DNA from 2 places in the Halobacillus seohaensis genome. Region 1 is predicted to be linked to the other one. Evidence: riboswitches for the same ligand, from Rfam matches in the RefSeq annotation. Region 1 holds a riboswitch; the other holds the start of a gene.
What was found. Region 1 has a riboswitch for S-adenosylmethionine ahead of ACFQIC_RS03790 (5-methyltetrahydropteroyltriglutamate--homocysteine S-methyltransferase). Riboswitches for the same ligand answer to the same signal wherever they lie in the genome.

Region 2: linked by a shared signal. The riboswitch ahead of metX (homoserine O-acetyltransferase MetX) and the one ahead of ACFQIC_RS03790 (5-methyltetrahydropteroyltriglutamate--homocysteine S-methyltransferase) in region 1 are both predicted to bind S-adenosylmethionine.

What each region holds. Positions count from the first base shown of each region.
Region 1 is NZ_JBHSZV010000010.1:122,826-138,964, reverse strand. It holds gene ACFQIC_RS03820 (hypothetical protein) at 1-237, opposite strand, end outside; gene ACFQIC_RS03815 (GrpB family protein) at 571-1,101, shown strand; gene ACFQIC_RS03810 (DUF2200 domain-containing protein) at 1,646-1,996, shown strand; gene ACFQIC_RS03805 (hypothetical protein) at 2,273-2,476, shown strand; gene ACFQIC_RS03800 (SurA N-terminal domain-containing protein) at 3,145-3,945, shown strand; gene rbsK (ribokinase) at 4,336-5,193, shown strand; SAM riboswitch class I at 5,325-5,426, shown strand; gene ACFQIC_RS03790 (5-methyltetrahydropteroyltriglutamate--homocysteine S-methyltransferase) at 5,511-6,614, shown strand; gene ACFQIC_RS03785 (protoglobin domain-containing protein) at 6,861-8,156, shown strand; gene ACFQIC_RS03780 (ABC transporter ATP-binding protein) at 8,279-8,980, shown strand; gene ACFQIC_RS03775 (hypothetical protein) at 8,977-10,362, shown strand; gene ACFQIC_RS03770 (PAS domain S-box protein) at 10,458-11,792, opposite strand; gene ACFQIC_RS03765 (response regulator) at 11,927-12,580, opposite strand; gene ACFQIC_RS03760 (nitrate/nitrite transporter) at 12,620-14,137, opposite strand; gene ACFQIC_RS03755 (hypothetical protein) at 14,130-14,417, opposite strand; gene ACFQIC_RS03750 (hypothetical protein) at 14,404-14,715, opposite strand; gene ACFQIC_RS03745 (hypothetical protein) at 14,705-14,914, opposite strand; gene ACFQIC_RS03740 (Rieske (2Fe-2S) protein) at 14,904-15,428, opposite strand; gene ACFQIC_RS03735 (4Fe-4S dicluster domain-containing protein) at 15,441-15,998, opposite strand; gene ACFQIC_RS03730 (molybdopterin oxidoreductase family protein) at 15,995-16,139, opposite strand, start outside.
Region 2 is NZ_JBHSZV010000044.1:1,592-6,101, reverse strand. It holds gene ACFQIC_RS15985 (TetR/AcrR family transcriptional regulator) at 1-521, shown strand, start outside; gene ACFQIC_RS15980 (hypothetical protein) at 584-1,039, opposite strand; gene ACFQIC_RS15975 (NAD(P)/FAD-dependent oxidoreductase) at 1,055-2,275, opposite strand; gene ACFQIC_RS15970 (DUF2188 domain-containing protein) at 2,492-2,689, opposite strand; SAM riboswitch class I at 2,843-2,953, shown strand; gene metX (homoserine O-acetyltransferase MetX) at 3,052-4,125, shown strand; gene ACFQIC_RS15960 (homoserine dehydrogenase) at 4,115-4,510, shown strand, end outside.

The DNA.
Region 1 (16,139 bases):
TTGAAATGAATAAACCATGGATAAATTAACATTCGCATTGAGATTAACAATAACTTCCCAGATAAATAAAACAAAACCACGAAGATATTTAGACAATAGTAAATGTCCAAATCCGGGAAATGCTGCACTCCACCAAGCTATGATATAGGGATTTCTTAAATGGAGTTGTGTAGTCCCCAAAGTAGTAACATGGGCTGTGTAGCGTCTAGCAGTATTATCATTCGTGTAGTTGTCCATCCATTGAAACCACCTTGCAAAAGAGCTTTATTTTACAATTAGTTTTTCTTTTGCTGGATTTTTTATACATTTATCATCTCAACACGCTAGTTAGGATTTTTTTCAAACAATTCATTCCTGTTTTTTGTGATAATCAAAAGGGATCAAGGCTCTGAAAGTAAGGGGTAATTAGATGAAAAAAATATTTCGTTAAACTTAATTTTGCATATTGAATGTCTTTTGTATTTCACTAATGGAGGTGATAGCTGCACAGTGGATAGTGCTTATTGTGCTATCGAAAAGAGGAGTTGAAGAGAAAATGTTAAAATAAATGTAGCGAAGGGGGGATATTTAATGGTTAACCGTGCTTTGAACATTATTGTTACAGAGTATGATGAAAACTGGAATGAACTGTACAAAAAGGAAGCACTAAAAATACGAGAAATATTCAATGATGAACTTGTTGAAATTTATCATATAGGTAGTACAGCAGTACCCAACTTAAAAGCTAAGCCAATCATCGATATCATGCCAGTAGTTAATAATGTTGAAAAAGTTGATGATTTTAATGAAAAAATGATTGAAATAGGCTATGAGCCACTTGGGGAGTTAGGAATTATAGGAAGAAGGTATTTTAGAAAAGGTGGAGAGAACAGGACACACCAAATTCATTTTTTTCAAAATGATAATAACTTTGAAATAGAACGTCATCTTGCAGTCCGTGACTACCTGAAATCGCATAGTGAAGATATGATTGAATATGGGAAATTAAAAGAAAGACTTTCTAAACAGTTCCCCAAAGACATCGAACGATATAGTGAGGGTAAAAATGATTTTGTACAAGATCTGGAACGAAAAGCGATTGAATGGAAACGTGAAAAATAATAGGTGAATAATTTTAAATTTTCTTCTTCAACAAGCGGTTACGGTAGTTTTAATTCAACTCGAGGACATCTCGAAATCAAGTCTTCCGGTAAAGGGGCGATTGTTCAATATGGACGATCTCTTTTCTCCTATTCAGATTGTTAAGATAAAGATAGATGGTATCAAAAAATATGATAGTCTCAAAGGGTAAAATAGAGGTGGTAAAGGTGTTAAGTTATTTTAGGTTCTTCTTATTTATGATTGCCGGTTTTTCATTATGGCAGGTATTGTTCTCATCATTAAACCCTGTAGAGATAATTGGTTTCTCTTTTTTTGCAACTTTTTTCAAATGGTTGTATGAGGTGACTTGGGAAAGAAAAGCAGATGGTACTGATTAATCTTGAAAACAAACCTTTAGCTAAAGAGGGCAATGCTCAATAGAGAACTCTCCTATATTACATAAGTATTGAGTATATGAAGGATTATATCGTGCCATGAGAAATCAAAATCACTTTTGAATGATATAATTGGAGAACAATGTATCAAAAGAAAGGGAGGATGTATCATGACCAAACATAAGATCTATACAATGAGTGTCTCAAGTGTCTATCCTCATTATGTTACGAAGGCAGAGAAAAAAGGGCGTACGAAAGCAGAAGTCGATGAAATCATCCGTTGGTTGACAGGGTATAGCCAGGAAGAGTTAGAAGCGCAACTGGAAAAGCAGACAAACTTTGAGGCCTTCTTTGAAGAAGCTTCCCAACTGAATCCTTCACGTACTTTGATTAAAGGTGTGGTCTGCGGTGTCAGAGTGGAAGACATCGAAGAACCAACTATGCAGGAAATTCGCTATTTGGATAAGCTGATTGATGAATTAGCAAAGGGAAAAGCGATGGAGAAGATTTTGCGAAAATAATAATAAAAAACGAAGAAACACTGCTTCCATTTATAAAATATAAATGAATCGGTGTTTTTTGTTAAAATTAAAAATTCAGGCTAATAACTAGTACAGTAATCTGACTCTTGGGCTAGGTTTAATTCAGCAGAAGAGTTCAGGTTGGGAAGAAGTACTATTTTGTATGATATCCAACCTACTATTAAGAAAGTCAGTGATTATCCTTTTTAAACAGTACATAGAGGTTGTGAAGTTAGGAGTATTTTTTTGAAGAGGCATGTTTTCTTGTTCATTGTAATGATTGTGATTTTAATTGGTTGCAGTAATGGCTCAACAAGTGGCTTTGTTGAATACGAAAAAACAAAATTGAATGATGCTCTTAAAGAGTTGTCTTTCACCCCTGAAATTCCTAAGGTTCTTCCTTATAATCCTTCTAAAACAGAAGTGGATGTGGAAAGCATATCTGAGGACAAAAAAACTTTTTATTTGTTACCTTTATAAGCAAAGATAATGGTAAGACTACTTTTAGTGCTACTAAGATACAAAATGCATTTGATTTTACTGAAGAAAGTGTAAAGATAAATGAAAACCTTGAGGGAAGATATGGTGAGAGAGTGGACGAAAACTCAAAGATATTAAAATGGGGAAAAGATAAGATTTACTACGAATTAATTACTTATGAAGATAGCGTTTCTAAAGATGAATTAGTCAAAGTTGCTGATAGTTTTTACTTAACTGAATGACTATTATATTAATACTAGCTCATAGGTATTGGATGCTGCGAAAACTGATATTATCTCTTCCAGAATAGTGGAGCGAATCCTAAACATAAGGGGTTCGCCTCCTTTATTTTTGTTTTGGGGCAGTTGCTTGTTTCTAACCCGGGATCAATAAGTGAATGTTTTGTTTATATATCTCGTCCATCTCAAAGTATACTGTACAACTGGCGAGACATGGTTTGTTTCAACGTAATAACTATAAGTGTCGTATCATTTTCCACAGATTTTCCACATTTATTGAAAAGGCAAGACCTACTATTATTACATTCCTTTTATGACAGTCTACAAACGGATTATTGAGGACATTATAATGCTTCAGTGTACATAATTGGTGTGTTTACAGCCAATAGGCAGATGTTACAATAGCTACATTATGAATAAGAAAGGGGAATGACATTGAATAAAAAATGGTTATTAAGTTTATCACTAGCCTTTCTTTTATCTGTAACCGTTGCATGCAATGATACAGATGAATCGGCTGAAGACAATAATGAGGAAACTGAAACGCAAGAAGAGGAAAGCGAAGGTAGTGAAGGAAGTGAAGGAAACACAGAACAGCCTGAAATGCCTGAGCCGGACTTAGAAGGCATTCCTGAAGTTGTTGCTGAAGTAAACGGTGAAGAAATAGCGGCAGAAGAGTTTAAGACAACGTATGAAGGACAGTTTCAGCAAATGGCTATGCAGTCACAGATGACTGGGGAAGAGGTTGACCAGGATCAGTTAAAGAAACAGATTGCTGATAGTATGGTTGGTCAGGAGCTTCTTATCCAAGAAGCAACCAGCCGTGATATTGAGGTTTCAGAAGAAGAAATTGATGAAACACTAACGGGATTAGCTGAGGAAAATGGGGTAGAATCCAAGGATAAATTCTTGACTGCTCTGGAAGAACAAGGCATGGGGAAAGAAGAAGTCATGTCTCAGGTTGAAATGCAAGTGAAACTAGATCAGGTTATTGCTAGTGAAGCTGGAGATATCGAGCCAACGGAAGAAGAATTAGAAAAAGCTTATGAACAGGTGAAAGCCCAGCAAGAGCAAATGAGTGAGGGAAATGGTGAAAGCGCAGAAATCCCATCTTTTGAAGAAGCAAAACCAGATCTCGTTAAACAAGTGAAGCGTAAAAAAGAAGGAGAAGCAACTCAAAAGCTAGTTGAAAAACTTCGTGCAGATGCAGACGTTACAGTTAACTTATAATACTTTTAAAGCCAGATCCAAAATGGGATTCTGGCTTTTTTAGTCTTACAGGATTCAAGCACGAGAATATTTTTATGGTTCTATAGTAGGGAAACTTATCCATGAAGTAACCGTTAAAGTGGATGAACAACCAATACATTAAGGCTTCCAACTTAGAGAGAACTAGTAACGGTTTCGTTTATACTAATAAAGGGAAGGGCGCATCCAGAGGTAGTGTAATCTCTACATCATACAGATCATCCTTATTATGATTCCGTCGTTAGGAGCAGAGAAAAGGATCAAAGAGAACGAGCAGCCATTGATGGAGGGAGAATATAGACGAGTTCATTTTTATATTGAGTTGATACAAAAATTAATTCAAACAAAGAAGTTTTTGAGAGGAGAAATAGCATGAAAACACCCAAGATCACCGTCGTGGGTAGCATTAATATGGATCTACTCACTACCATTTCGCGCATTCCTAACAATGGGGAAACGAATTTTGGCGAAGCGTTCACGATGAAACCTGGAGGGAAAGGAGCTAATCAAGCTGTTGCTGCCACACGTTTAGGAGGAGATGTTTCTTTTATTGGTAAAGTTGGAAATGATGCGATTGGTAAGGAACTTCTTGAGCTTTTGAAGAAGGAGAATATTCAGACGAGCACGGTTGGGGTTTCTGAGAGCCGAGCGACAGGAGTTGCAAATATTTTATTAAACGATCATGATAATCGGATTATGGTGGTTTCTGGTGCTAATGAAGAAGTTACGGTGGAGTTTGTTGAGTCGTTTAAAGATACGCTGCGCCAGAGTGATGTTGTGTTAAGTCAATTGGAAGTGCCTAAAGAGACGGTGGAATGGTGTGCTTCCTTTTGTAAGGACCATGGGATTCCGTTTATTTTAAATCCAGCTCCTGCAATTGATTTACCTCAGGAGGCGTGGGCTGATTGTACATACATTACTCCAAATGAAGAGGAAGCAGAGAAGCTTTTTCTCGAAAATAACTATAAGGATCAGTTGATTACAACATTAGGACCACGAGGGGCAAGCTACAATGATAAGATTATCCCTAGCGTTTTTGTGGAAGTAGTTGATACAACAGGAGCAGGTGATACGTTTAATGGAGCATTGGCTTTTTATTTGGGGGCTGAATACTCTGTGGAAAAAGCGATAGCTTATGCAAATGTGGCAGCATCTTTTACTGTGGAAAGTGTGGGGGCACAAGTTGGGATGCCATCTGCGGATCAGGTGGAAAGCAGACGAACATTTTGATATAAAAAAGGACCCAAATCACAGACGTTCGCGGATAAAGACCAATCCGTAAAGGGATTAAGTCTAGGTCTTTCGTTTTTATAGAAAAATTGATACGATATTAGGTATACGACATTTAAATAGTAGCAGATTTCTTATCAAGAGAGGTCGAGGGTATGGCCCTGGGACGCCTCAGCAACCTGTATGTAAACAAGGTGCTAATTCCGACAAGCGGTGAGCTTGAAAGATAAGAAGAGGACCGTTCTTACATACGAGAGTCTCTTCTTATCAGAAGGGGCTTTTTTTAATGTCGATTTTTATAAAAGGAGAGGGTTCATATGGTACACACTAAACGAGCTCCATTTAAAGGGGACCATGTCGGAAGTTTTCTCCGACCTGAGAGAATTAAACAAGCACGTCTTCAAAAGGAAAAAGGGAAAATTTCTGCCGTAGAACTACGGAATATTGAAGATGAAGAAATTATTAATCTAGTAGAAAAGCAAAAACAAGCAGGCCTTCAGTCGATCACAGATGGTGATTTACGTCGCGCTTGGTGGCATTTTGATTTTCTAGAAGGTTTAGTTGGTGTAGAAGGATTTGAAGCTGACCAAGGTATTCAATTTAATGGTGTGGAGACGAAAGCTCATTCTGTTCGTGTTGTCGATAAGGTTGATTTTAATGATCACCCGATGCTTGAGGATTATAAATTTCTCCATTCAGTAGTTGGGGATGATCATGTTGCAAAGTTTACGATTCCTAGTCCAAACATGCTTTTCTTTAGAGGGGATGTTGACAAAGAAGTCTACCCAGAGGAAGAGGTATTATTGAAGGATTTGACGCAAGCTTATAAAAAAGCAATTCAAGCGTTTTACGATGCTGGTTGTCGTTACTTACAGCTGGATGACACATCATGGGCCGTGTTTTTTTCCGAAAAGGGATTGAAAATGATAGAGGAACGTGGGCAAATGCCTGATCAATTGCGCCGTTTATTTGTCCAAGCGATTAATGAATCGATTGCGGATCGTCCAGAGGATATGACGATAACGATGCACATTTGTCGAGGCAATTTCCGCTCTACATATACTTCTTCAGGGGGGTATGATGCGGTGTCTGAAACGCTATTCAACGAGCTGAAAGTCGATGGCCTATTCCTCGAGTATGATGATGAACGTTCTGGTGGACTCGAACCGCTTCGTCACGTGAAACGAAGTGATTTAAAAGTCGTGCTTGGCTTGGTTACATCGAAGTTCCCAGAGCTTGAAAATAAAGAGAATATTAAAGCTCGTATCGCGGAAGCAGCAGAATATCTTCCTGAAGAACAACTTTGCCTAAGCCCACAGTGTGGCTTTGCGTCAACGGAAGAAGGAAATATTTTAACAGAAGAAGAACAGTGGGCAAAAATCCGTCATGTGGTGGAGATTGCTGAGGAAGTGTGGAACTAGAACTTTGTGGGGAGTTAATCGAGGCTCCCCCTTCTTTATATGTATCCCTGCTTTCATCTTGATTCGCGATAAAGTCATATTTTGCGGAAATACGAACATTAATACTTTCCATTCAAACTGCTTTTTGACACTTATGTGACCAAAATGCAGTTTTTTTATTGGCTGGAGGTTATCTTCCTAAAGAGTATAGGAAATAAGGCCGATATAAATAGAAACGAGATTTTTTATTCTTATTGGAGGTATTATATGTTCCAGCTTTTTGCAACAAAAACAAAATCAACTACCCTCGTGTTAGATACTTCCTTCCAGGGGAAAATCGAACTAGAAAATGGTTCGGAACTTGAAAAGCAATTTAAAATGATTGGACTAACCAAACATGATTTATCCATATTAAAAGCTTTACAACCATTGGTAACTGAAAATATTGAACCCATTGTGAACCAATTTTATAAAAACCTCGAGCATCAAGATTCATTGATGGATATTATTAATGACAATAGCTCGGTTGAACGACTAAAGAAAACACTAACGATACATATTCAAGAAATGTTTAATGGTGTGATTGATACTCGTTTTATAGGAAAGAGGAAAAAAATTGCAGAAGTACACGTTCACATCGGATTACAACCGAAATGGTATATGTGTGCTTTCCAGGACTTGCTATTGTCACTTTTAGATATCCTGAAGAAGGAAATAATCGACGTGGAAGAATACAGTCAGGCGATCCGTGCTACTACGAAAATACTAAACTTGGAACAACAAATTGTCCTCGATTTATTTGAACAGGAGAACGTGAGAATTCGTGAGGAAGAAGCTGAGAAAAAGAATAATGCCTATCGTAAAATTGATGAAATGTCTGAGGAGTTAGCCGCTATATCTCAGCAGGCGAGTGCCTCTACTGAACAGCTAACCGAGCAAACCGATAAAATTCTCACAGACTCGAAAAAGGGGACAGAAATCGCTCAAAATGTCGAAGGTCAGTCGACTGAAGGAAAACAACAGCTTGAACTACAACAAAAGCAAATGAATCATATTCAAAATAGCATTAAGCAAATTACTGATGAAATGGATATACTGAAAAATGTAGCAGAAGAAATTAGCCAAATCGTTACAATCGTTTCCTCCATTGCTGAGCAGACAAATTTACTATCGTTAAATGCGTCGATTGAAGCGGCACGAGCTGGGGAGCACGGGGCTGGTTTTACAGTTGTAGCTAATGAAGTGCGGAAACTTTCCGAACAAACGAAGAGTTCGGTTTCAGAAGTGTCTGAATTAATTCAATCGACAAATGGTCAGATCCATAAGGTTTCTAACAACGTCGTTGATATTGACCAACTCATAGTAGATGGTACGGATAAGATGGATCAAATAAATCACTTTTTCACCGAAATCGTGGATGCCATGGGGCAGAATAAGGAGTATAACACAGGGATTGAGAAGGAACTAGAAGGATTCGCGCAGGTGATTCAAGAGATCAATGATGCGGTCGCGCAAGTAGCCTCTTCTTCTCAACAGTTAACAGAAGTTACAGAACAGTCTTAATAAAAGTGGAGAGCTTTTCATGGAAAAGCTCTCCACTTCTTTGTTTCCACTGATCAAAGATAATGAAACTTATATTCTCGCATAAACGTAGTAATAGGAAAACATTTGACGGAGGAGTTAGGATGGACTTCCAATCTGTGCTTCAAGTAAATAATTGTACCGTAAAGATAAACGATACTTCTATCTTAAAAGATGTCACATTTGAAATGATCCCTGGCCGCATAACTGCCCTCGTTGGTCATAACGGTGCGGGGAAGTCGACACTTATGAAAGCAATTATCGGATCTATAGAGAAATCGGAGGGAACCATCCTGATCAATGGTATGAATCAGGATGAGACCTTTGCGGATTATAAGTATCAGTTCAGCTATATTCCAGAAGAGCCACTCCTTCTTAATGAATTAACGGTATTTCAACACTTTCAATTGTACCAAAAAAGCTACGATATCCCGGATGCTATATTCGCTGAACGAGTCAATAAATACACGGAACTATTTGAACTTATGGACCGGCTGGATGAATACCCTGAATCCTTATCAAAAGGGATGAGACAGAAGGCTCAAACGATTTGTGCTTTACTGCCGGATGTCCCGCTTCTTCTGATTGATGAACCATTTATGGGGTTGGATGTGTATGCGGGTGCCGATCTTGAAAAACTTTTATGCGAAAGAAGGGAACAAGGCACAAGCATTCTATTAACCACCCATCAACTTGATAAGGTGCATGACCTCGCCAATGACTTCGTGATGTTAACAGATGGATGTATTTCCTCTTTAGGAAAGATCGAGCATTTTGAAAAATTAGATCGGAGGGACTCCAAATGAACTTCTCTACGTGGGAGGTGTACAGGTGGGTCCGGCAGCAAAGGTTTAGGAAGAAACTTGATCTTTATAAGCAGGCGTTTCAATTAGCGTTTGATGTAACATTAATGGTTTATTGCATGATCTTTGGGATTGCTTTTTTATTTATGGTTGCAGATTGGTTAAATCAATATTTACCACTAGTGGAAAGATGGCAGATCAACCTTGAAGAATGGGTGTGGATTCTGCCATCTGTTGTTTTGCTGCGTGCCTGCGCTCAATCTTTTTTTTACTCGGGGATTGCTTTTACAACCTCTGAACTCAAGCTAAGTATGTTGCCGCATACGCGTCTTCAATTGTTGTGGCATATGGCCATCGAACGAGGATTTTGGCATATGTTCGGGACTTTTTTACTGGCACTTATTTTAGGGATGGTTACTCCGTTTTCATACTCATTATTATTATATTTCACCTTAAGCTATAGCCTGTTTTTTACGCTTTCCATGTTCCTCCATTGGAAATTATATTCACTTAGACGTTGGCTGAAGCTTATAGTTATAGTAAGTATTTTCTTTATTGTTGGTGCTTTTCGCTGGGTGACGATCTTCTTAGAATGGAATGAATCCCTTATAGGTTTATTCCTCGGGCTCGGCTTGCTTGGGATAAATATTTATTTAATGCCTCGTCTTCTAAGACATGTGGATTGGGGACGTGTAGTGGAAATGAATGATGCAAGGGTGTGGAACATTCAATTGATCAGTCACATGACGAAGGTGCCTATTAAACCACCGAAGCGTTACGGAATATTACAAACGTTTTTAAGAAACCGTCGAGCTAAACATCGTTTTACGAATATTTATCAGCTCTACCATCGTCTTTGGCGTAGTCATTTGCATCAACAATTTGGGTTTGTTTGGAAAACGGTGGGTATCGGCATAATTATCATTGGCATTCTACCTTTTCAAGCAGATTGGGTCATATATATATCGGTTCCGATTGCTTTCTTTGTCTATATCGAAATGGCCGCATCCTTATTTGCTGATCAGTTTCGGGGACAGCCTATATTATCCGTATTGCCAATTGAAGAAAAAGGATGGCGCCATACGTATGCCTGGTGGGCAATGGTTGGAATGACACTGCTTTTCATTGCTTTCTTTCTAATAGGTTGGACTATTGTAGGTTTGAATATTAGTTTATGTATCCAATTCTTAGCCTTAGTCGTTTGGAGTAAGTTAGATTTAGATCAACGCTTAAAAGAGCGAATGAACGCCCTTCAACGAAAAAGTATAAAGGATCAAGAGGGGGGAAGAGTCCTTGGTTATCTTTTCTTAGGATTTGGCATGTACTTCCCACCAGCAGTTGTTGGTGTCTTCCTGCCTTACTTGTTAGCACGTTATATTAAATAAAAATAGGCCTTTTTTTGCTTGTATTGAAGGAAGGTCATCCTTGTTCGATTAATGAGTAATCTAGTAGGATTCAATCAAGAGCATTACGAAGTACCTCAGGATTTAAGGTCTTGAGGTACTTCGAGTATAATAGTGGTTCCTTTGTTTGGGGACGAAGTAACATCTAAGTTTCCTTGCACCGCTTTGGCTCGTTCTTCCATGCTAACTAATCCAATCCCCTTTGAAATAGTCTCACTATCAAATCCTTTGCCTTTATCATTAATCATGACTCGAATAATTTCATCAAACTCACGAATACTAACTGATGCTTCTTTCACATAGGCATATTTACGAATGTTTGTAAGAGCTTCTTGAATAATCCGATAAATGGTTACTTCGATACTATTATCTATTCGATGGTCGAGCATGCATTCAAAGACAACATCGATCTGATTATGCTCTGAATATCGATTAATAAACGAACGGATGGCTGGAATGAGTCCCAAATCGTCTAATACAGAAGGGTGTAATTGCCACGATATATTGCGGACTTCTTGTATCAATTCTGTTGCTTCCCCAAGCATTTGCTCTACTAACGGATGATCTGTTTCAGCGTTTAATCGACTGATGGTAATTAAGTGGCTGTACAAGTTTTGGCCGATACCATCATGGAGTTCTCTAGACAACCTTCTACGTTCCTCTTCCTGCACATTCATCATGCGGGTAAGTGTGTATTTAAGTTCTTCCTCTACCCGCTTCCGCTCAGTAATTTCTGAGCGTATGGCTAAATATTGATAGGGCTTTCCGTCATCGTTCAAAAAAGGGACAATGGTTGTATCCACCCAGTATGGTGTACCATCCTTGGCCTTATTTTTGATTTCACCCTGCCAAACGTTTCCTTGTCCAATGGTTCTCCAAAGATCTTTGAAAAAAGTTTGTGAATGATACCCGGAATTAATAATAACATGATCTTGGCCAAGCAACTCTTCGCGTGAATATTTGGAGATTTTGCAAAACTGATCGTTTACATATTTGATTTTCCCTTGTTTGTTTGTGATTGCCACAATCGTAGACTCATCTAAGGCAAACTTCATATCAAGTAACTCATTCAATATTTTTTTCGGTTCTTCTCCAGATAAAGCTTGCTCTTGATTAGGGTGTATAACGAGTAGAGAATAGTCTTCACCGTGCAGATGAAAAGGGGTTTTTCTCAAAAATAAAGATAAGTTGTTTTTGTGCTTGCCTGCAAAATGATGAATGCTGCCTTGTTCTATTCGATCTAAAAATAGTTCAGGCAATAATTCCTGAATTTTTTTTCCTATGTAAGATTCTTTGTCAATATCGAAGAGCCGAAGAGCTTTATCGTTGATGGAAGCGATATGTCCTTTTCGATCAACTACGATCGTTGCTTCTTCTTGTTTGGGTGTTTGTGATTCTCTCAATTGTTTCATAGCCTCCTTTCGGCGATGAATTAGGGTTGTTCGATGATAAACGTTCCTGAATCATCGATAAATCCTATCCAGCAGCACTCTTAGCAAATGATTCTGCAATCAAACAAACCTCTCTTCATTCAATCTTAATTTATTTAAATACCATATCCAAGTAACCCTTTTTTCAAGGCATAATCTACAAGTTCAGGGCGTGTTCTCATTTGCAATTTTTCCATGAGGTTACTCTTATGGGTTTCGACGGTTTTAACGCTAATGATCAACTTTTCCCCGATTTCTCTATTGGCGTATCCCTTAGCTATCAAAGTTAAAATTTCTTTTTCTCGTTCGGATAGTATTTCGAACAGGTCTGAACCATTATTCTTTACACTTCCTAAGTACTCTTCCATTAACTTTTTCGTCGCTGAAGGGTGTAAGTAAGCATTTCCCGTGCTAACAGACTGGATAGCACTTATAAGTTCGCTATGGGGGGCGCTTTTTAATACGCACCCTGAAGCGCCTGTTTGGATTGCGCGAAATAAATACTCTTCATCATCATGCATGGTAAGAATGAGAATGAATGTTTCAGGTAAAAGTTTTTTCAATTCAGAGGTAGCCGTCAAACCATCTTTCCCATGAGGCATACTTAAATCCATTAAGATGACATCTGGTTGCAATTGTTGTGCTTTTTCAATAGCCTCCTCACCTTCAGAGGCTTCTCCCACGACTACCATGTTTTCTTGGGAATCTAATAATAAATTCAGCCCCATACGAACGACGGCGTGATCATCTACTAAAAGAACTTTAATCAATGAAAACACTCCCATTCCTAAAAAATCAGTACGCTACTTCTATTCATTTCCAGCGGATGCTTTCGCGTTGTCGCTTGTTACATCACTAAAGAAGCCTGCGTATTGTGTGACTTCACCTGCATCATCTTTAATGGCATGAATGGTAAGCCATTCTAAATAATAGTCGCCTTGTTTTCTTTTATTCCAAATTTCACCTTGCCAAAAACCTTTTTCTTTTAAAGACTGCCACATTTGATCATAAAATTCTTTTGATTGTTTCCCTGATTTTAACATACTAGGATTATTACCTATAGCTTCTTTTAAAGGGAATCCGGTAAGCTCAGAGAATGCTGGATTGACAGATATTATCTTTCCGCGGTTATTGGTAACCATAATGCCTAACGGTGTAGTCTTCATTAATTTACTAGCTATTGAGATTTTACTATGGAAATACATCCAAAGCACAATAATGAAACTTGCTAAGGCTACTTGTGAGAGTGCCATAAAACCAATCGCATAGTGACCATTGATTTGATAAAGAAGAGTCAAAATTAACGGTGGGAAGAAACCTCCTAAACCCCCAACAGCAGCGACAACTCCATTGACGATACCTGATTGTTTTTGAAAATAGGTAGGAACAAGTTTAAAGACGACTCCGTTACCAACCCCTGCACATACAGCTATTACTAAACATCCAGTAGCGTACAAATGAATCGATGGAGCAAACGATAATAACATGGCTGCAAAGGTGAATCCTCCAAACACATACATTAATAGAACGAGAGGATTAAAGGTATCAGCGAGCCAGCCACCAACAGGTCGGGCAAATGTGGCTATCGCAATGAAACCAGCCGTTCTCAACCCTGCATCAACTTTATCCAATTCAAAATTGTTCACTAAAAAATTAGGAAGATAAACAGTGAAAGCTACAAATGATCCAAATGTAATAAAGTAGAATAAACAGAGTACCCAAAGTTTTTCGTTACGGTAGACACTCTTCCACTGTTGAATAATCGGTGTTTTTTCTTTTGTTTCTTTCTTGTCTCCTAAGAAAAAGTTAGCCATAATAAACAGCGCTAAGATTCCGAGGTAAAGCTGAACGGTAAACGTCCATCCCCAATTAGTGGCAATAACCGGGGCCATAAATGCTGTTAAAGCAGTTCCGATATTACCCGCTCCATAAATACCATTAACGACTCCGTGTCGTTCTTTTGGATAATACTTAGGCAAGGATGTTACGCCTACAGAAAATACAGCTCCTCCTATCCCAATTAAAAATCCCCCAATGAGTAGATCAGCAAATGAGTCGGCAATGCTTATTAAAAAGACAGGGAATAATAATAAGATGAAACTGCATATAAAAAGTATCCTTGAGCCAAATAGATTCGTAAAGTATCCGATCGGAATACGTAAAATGGAACCAAGGATGACTGGAATGGTAGTTAGCCAGGCTATTTGATTAGATGTTACCGCAATATCCTCAGTGATAAATGGCATAAGTGACGAAATCAGAACCCAAACCATAAATCCGACGACAAGGTTTAAGGTTTGTAAAGGGAGTTGTGCTTTTTTATTCATCATGTAAGTTCCTTCTTTTTATGACATAATTCAAACCGCTTGATTGATCGTAGGCGCTCCATTCATTTTGATCGCGGTTTACTTTGCTTGTTAAAGGGATCGCAATAAATGTTTGTTCGTCAAAATGGATGCGCAAGTGGGTGTGGTCAGGACAGAAACAAGTTTTCACCAGTGTTTTTTGAAGCCACGGCGGATGGTCTTCATCATCATTTCCAAAAATACCAACCTGAATATCGGTGGATAAGTAGGGGTTTAGATCTTCGATGTTAACGGTCCCCACAAGTCGCACACCCTTTCGTTGCTGGATGGATTTGAAAGTGATACCCCTGCAAAACTTTCCAGAAGGATTCGTCCGCATGGTCTTCAAGGTATTCTTCGACTTCACCTTCTGAACCAAAGCGACTCATTCCTTTTACTTCAGCTACTATAATTTCTAATCCTCTTTCTACTCTTGCATCTAGGTACCAGTGAAGCCGTTGACCTTTAAACAAATTGGTGAAAATTTCGTTAATTTCTTTGGAGAATCCACCAGATCCCTCACGTATAAAGCAAAAATCAAGAAACGTTTCATTTTTCATGGGGTTGTCTTCCTCCTTTTTTGACTTCCCGTTTATAAATCACAATGGATAGAGGGAAAAGAATGAGGTTTAATGCAACATAAACGAGTGTAGCCGCATAGTTTTCATAAAAGTATTGATGGACAGCGAGCTGCATAAAGATAATATTTAACAATAAGGTCACACAAAGTGCGATGACACCAACGTAACTACGCCTCATAGCGTTTCACTCCAACAGCGTAAACCGCTCCATCTTTAATTTGCACTTTGATTTCAGGAAGAGGACGTCTTGGCGGCCCTGCTGTGGGTGCACCTGTAGTTGCGTCAAATTTTCCATGATGGCACGGACAGATCATTTCCCTTTCTTTCTTCTCCCAGAAAACAGGGCATTGCAAGTGGGTACAAGCATTCTGGTAGGCGACATAGTTTTTATCACTGAGTCTAATTAACAACGCACTATCATGGTCACTAGGATAGTCAAATTCAACCGAGTCCCCTATAGGGATATCCTTTACGTCAGCTATTTTGTGATGAGGATATTCTTTTTCACTTAGTCCCATTAATTCTTTAGCAGCTACTGCACCCCAAGGCATGGAAGCAACAGCAAACACTCCTGCTGCTCCGACGAGTGTTTTCATAAAACCTCTGCGATCCAGCATACGTTCGTCGTTTCGATTAATATTATGTGTGTAATTATCTTCGTTAAATGGTCTTTGATCGTTATGGTTTCCCATCTTTCATCCTCCTTAGAACAGTTTTTCTGTTCCTTGTAAAATACCGGGCAAATTTACTTTTACCTGGGTTTTGCCTTCGAGTGGCATGCTCGTTACCCATTTATCATTATCAAGATTATATTGTTTTTCTTTTCTCTCAATTTCCTCTTCGGTTAGCCACTGCAAGGTATTTGAAGGACATACACTTGCACACATGGGAGGAATATCGTCTTTTGTTCGGTCAATACAGAGGTCGCACTTGTACATGAGGTTTTGCTCTGTATCGAATTTAGGAATCCCATAAGGGCAAGCAATCGTACAGTTTTGGCAGCCAATACATTTCTCAACAAGGGCAGATAAAACGGCACCCGTTTCGTGAATTTGAATTGCCTGAGCCGGACAACTGCGGGCACAAGCGGGATTCTCACAATGTAAGCACATTAATGGCATTGTTTGGCGATCAACGAGTGGATTGACATCATATACATAATTACGGTTTCGCTCCTCATGTCCGCCGCATTGCGTACAAGCAGCTAGGCAGGAACGACATCCAATACAATTCTCAAGTTCTATATATAGTCTTTTTTTCATTTAGACACCTTCTCACTATCTAGTTTCTCAATCTGAGCGGCACACGCTTTAAATTCTGGCATCTTAGAAATTGGATCAAGCGCAGGAATAGTTAATAGATTAATAGATTCCTCATGTCCAAAATGATAGGGAACAAAAACT
Region 2 (4,510 bases), on a different contig from region 1:
ACAAAGATATTGAAGAATTTATCCAGCATATGAGATTTAATTCCCACCTTTTTTATAAAAGGAACTTAACTGCAATATACGGAAAAGACATTGATCCGTACATTTGGGAAGTTACGGTTTTGATGCAGGGAATGTTTAAGACTTATTTGGACCTTATCATAATTGAAGACGTGCAATTTGATATAGAGGAGTTATGCGAGGCAATCCTAAAACGCACGGATTTTCTCGTTGAAGGGTTTAAAAAATCGACTGACCAACCGGTCATAACCGACCGACTCATGAGTGAGATTATTCCAGAAAATTACTACGACAACCAACTGAATGAGATCGTCCAATCACTTAAGGGGAAGCAAACCCAAAATACTGAGTCAGAAATTGATGTTACCATTTCTGTACTCCTTGAAGAAATTGAACGTCAAGACCCACGTCCAGCTGTCATCAAAGGGATGCTAACTAACCTTGAAGGATTAGATATTTTCAAAGGAGTTGCGGGACAAATCCGCACCTTTTTCCAGTTATAATTAAGCGTAAGAAAAGGCCCTCTTAGTTATTGAATGAGGGCCTTTACGTAAAATAACAATTTTTAGTTTTGCTCTTCCTCCATGATCTCATCTAAAATCGGATACACTGACTCGACTCCTTCCTGTGCCACCAAGCATGCCACTCCTAAAGGTGTTGACCAGAAGGAATCTGGTATATAGGGATTTTTAAGTCCTGCTGGTTGAAAAAGCGAACGGTAAATACGGTTTAAATGGCTTTCGGTTTCCCTTGGATCTTTCTCTTTCTCACCTCGTGCCATAAGAAAAACATAACGCATCGACTGAAATAAATTATCTCCAGGCATAAATGTATATTCTTTAAAAAATTTAAGTTGTTTTTGAGCTTCCTCTTTTAAGCCGGATTTAACAGCTAAATCATCAAGGTGTTCATATAAATGTCGATATACTTGTTGGAAAACCCTTCTTTTTTCATCTTGCATCACTTTGTCTGTGTAAATGTCCTGCAATTTAGCAAAAGCTACTTCCTTTGTCCATGTCATGCTTTCCCTCCTTCATTAGTAATGAAATCCAAAGTTTTTGGCTTCATATTCCACTGAACCATATAGCTCAGGTGTTTCTTCGGAATGTTGTTTAAGTACATCAGGTAAGTGCTGCACTACTCTATTCCAAACCATAGGATTGGCAGCCATTGCTTGAAATAGAGCTGATTCGTTCGCAGACCAAGGTTTTCTTGTTTGAATATAGTCTAACGTTAATCGGTAACCAGGTCCAAGGTTCTCATCGCGTCGCTTCTGAAATTCCTTCATAACCCCTTCCCATGATTCACCTTGATCCCAAGCTTTAATGGACTTTGCAAGTAGAGAAGATTGCATCAATGCGTCATTGATTCCTAACCCTGTACTAGGGTCTTTGCTATGGCCCGCATCTCCTATCAATGCCCAACCTTTTCCTGCAGCCTCTCGAAAGAAGTTAGGAACACCCGGTGTACCGATAATCCTCCCTTGCAAGGTTGCTTCTTCTAAACGATCACTCATTCCATAAAATTGACGGTAAGTTTCCTCAAACGATTGTGGTTCTTTCGCAAATTTATTAAATTCCTCCGGACGAACTTCTAGCCCTAAACAATCGATCCCTGGTTCCATCGGAAATAAAAAACCAATCCGCCCCTCATTCAAGAAAATTTCAGTGGTAGGTTCCATAAGTGGCTTAACATTAAAATAATACCCGTAAAAGACTGGCCTCACAGTAGAATATTCCCCATATTTCTTAGCTCCTACCCACTTAGCAACCGAAGAGTTTTTACCATCTGCTCCTACAGTAATAGGAGCCTTGATGGTATGCTTACCCCCTCTTTTATCAACTGCTTCCAGTCCACACACTTCACCTTGCATCCCTTTTTTAAGCAAGCTAATCACTTGATATCCTTCTAAAAGCTCCACATTTTCATAACTTATAGCCTTATTAATTAACACATGGTCTAAATGGTCGCGTCTCGGGGCCAAGGTATAAGACTCACGGGGCCCTTCGATGAAACTATCAGCTATATATGTACGCATTCTTTTAATCTTCCTTAAGCCTGTAGCTTCAACTTCATCTAATACATCTAACTGTTTCAAATAATGGAGGTGCGAGAGGTGGTGTGTAGAAAGTGTATCACTTGGAAATGATGACTTATCTAACATTAATACTTTTTTGCCCATTTCACCTAATAAAATGGCTAAGCTTGCCCCAGCAACTCTTGCACCAACAATAATGACATCCACTTGTTGTTTCATATCATTTACCACACCTTTATTTATTTATAGGTAGGGAGATCCCTGCTAGAATTGAAGTGAAAATAAAGAGGAGGGGTATTTGCCTGCATCAAACGAATTAACCATAGAGGATTATCACTTTTTAATTCTATGTATAGCGTAACGTTTCAGCAAGTTTTATTCCATAAAAAAACTCCCGATCCGGGAGTTTTTCTAGAAAATTAACCATCTCTCATCTTAAAATTTCATCTCCTCTTCTACTTCGTGATTTTGGTCAAGAATTTGCACACGACTTGGCTTGTTTTGCTCCGCCATTTCTTTTGCCTTTTCTACAGCTTTATCTCTTGCATCATATTCATCAGTTGGAGCAACATCTTCTATTTTAACTATCCAACCTGTAACATCTTTATTTGGTGCAACGCTATATTCCTTCATGATTTATCTCTCCTTCTACTTTGTAGTCTTGATGTGTATTTTCCCACTGTTTTTCAAATTCAAACGTGGACATTATTTTACAAATAGTTTGACATTATATTCGTGTCATTCTATAATTCGTAACATACCTTAAATGACACGCCAACTGAATAACTCTTATCTAGAGTGGCAGAGGGACTAGGCCCTGTGACGCCCGGCAACCTTCAAGCAACGGCTTGAAAAGGTGCTAATTCCTACAGATCTTTATGATCTGACTGATAAGAGGAGGAACCTAACCAACCGCCCTCTTCTTATTAAAGAAGAGGGCTTTTCATATTTTCTACATTAGGAATTTAAATGAGAAATAGGAGGGGGGACCGTACATGTCAACTAAAAACATTATAGATCAAAATACTAAAACTAAAATTTCGATTGGAAGCTTTGCCTTAGAATCTGGAGGGACACTTCCTGATGTTGAGTTAGCTTATGAACGGTTTGGTCCTAAAGATGCCCCTGTCGTTCTCATTTGCCATGCTCTAACTGGAAACCAATATACTATTGGTTCTTCTGAAAGCCCTGGGTGGTGGTATGGCCTTGTTGGGGACAATTGTCCAATTGACACCACCCACTTCCAAGTGATTACCTTCAACGTACTGGGAGGATGTCATGGTTCTACAGGTCCAGCAAGTTTTAATCATTTAACACAGGATACTTATCGATTGGATTTTCCAAAGATTACGATCCGTGACATGGTTCACGCTCAGTATAAAGCATTACAAAAACTTGAAATTTATGAGGTACATGCCATTGCGGGTGGGTCACTAGGCGGGATGCAAACCTTTGAGTGGGGACTTCTCTACCCAAATTTTATGAAGCAATTGTTTGTTTTAGCTGCAACTCCCTACTTGAGCGACTATGGAATTGCTTTTAATCATATAGGAGCACGAGCTATTCAAGATGATCCAGCTTTCAATAAGGGAAATTATGATAAAAATGAACAACTTCAAGGGTTTGAACTTGCGAGAATGACAGGTATGGTTACGTATCGAAGCGGAAAGATTTTTCAAAAAAGATTTGATAGAAGTCACAATGAGTCCCATTATGACATTCAATCTTATATGGATTATCAAGGGGAAAAAATTAAAGAGCGATTTGACGCCAACAGCTATCTGTATTTATTAGAATCTATGAACAATCACGATATCAGTCGTGGTAGAGGGACATTACAAAATGTAGCTAAGCAATTTCAGGCACAACTTTACACAATTAGCTTCCAACACGATTTATTATATCCCAAAGAGTTAATAGAAGACTTCAGTGCTGACGTACCTAATAGTCAACACCATCATGTCCAGACAGATTACGGTCACGATGGCTTTCTAGTTGAATTCGATCAATGGGGTCTATGGATTCAAGAAAAAATCAACCAAGGAGTAGTGAACAATCATGACAATTAGAGTAGCATTATTAGGATTTGGAACAGTCGGTCAAGGAGTTTACGAAATCCTTCAAAATAAGCAGAAACAATTAACAGACTTAATAGGTGAAGATGTAGAGATATGTGGTCTATTAGTTCAAAACAAGCTTAAAGAACGCGCCATTTCCGATTATGTCTTTATCACAGACAATTTTGAAGATATAATCAACCAAAACCCGGACGTTATTTTTGAAGCAATTAACGGTGAGGAACCTAGTCATTCTTACCTGAAGGAAGCATTAGACAAAAACATACACGTGGTCACTGCCAACAAAGTTATGTTTGCTACATATGGTCAAGAACTTCTTGAAAAAGCCGGAAAGTATACAAGTATCGGCTATGAAGCAACCACAGCATCCGGAACA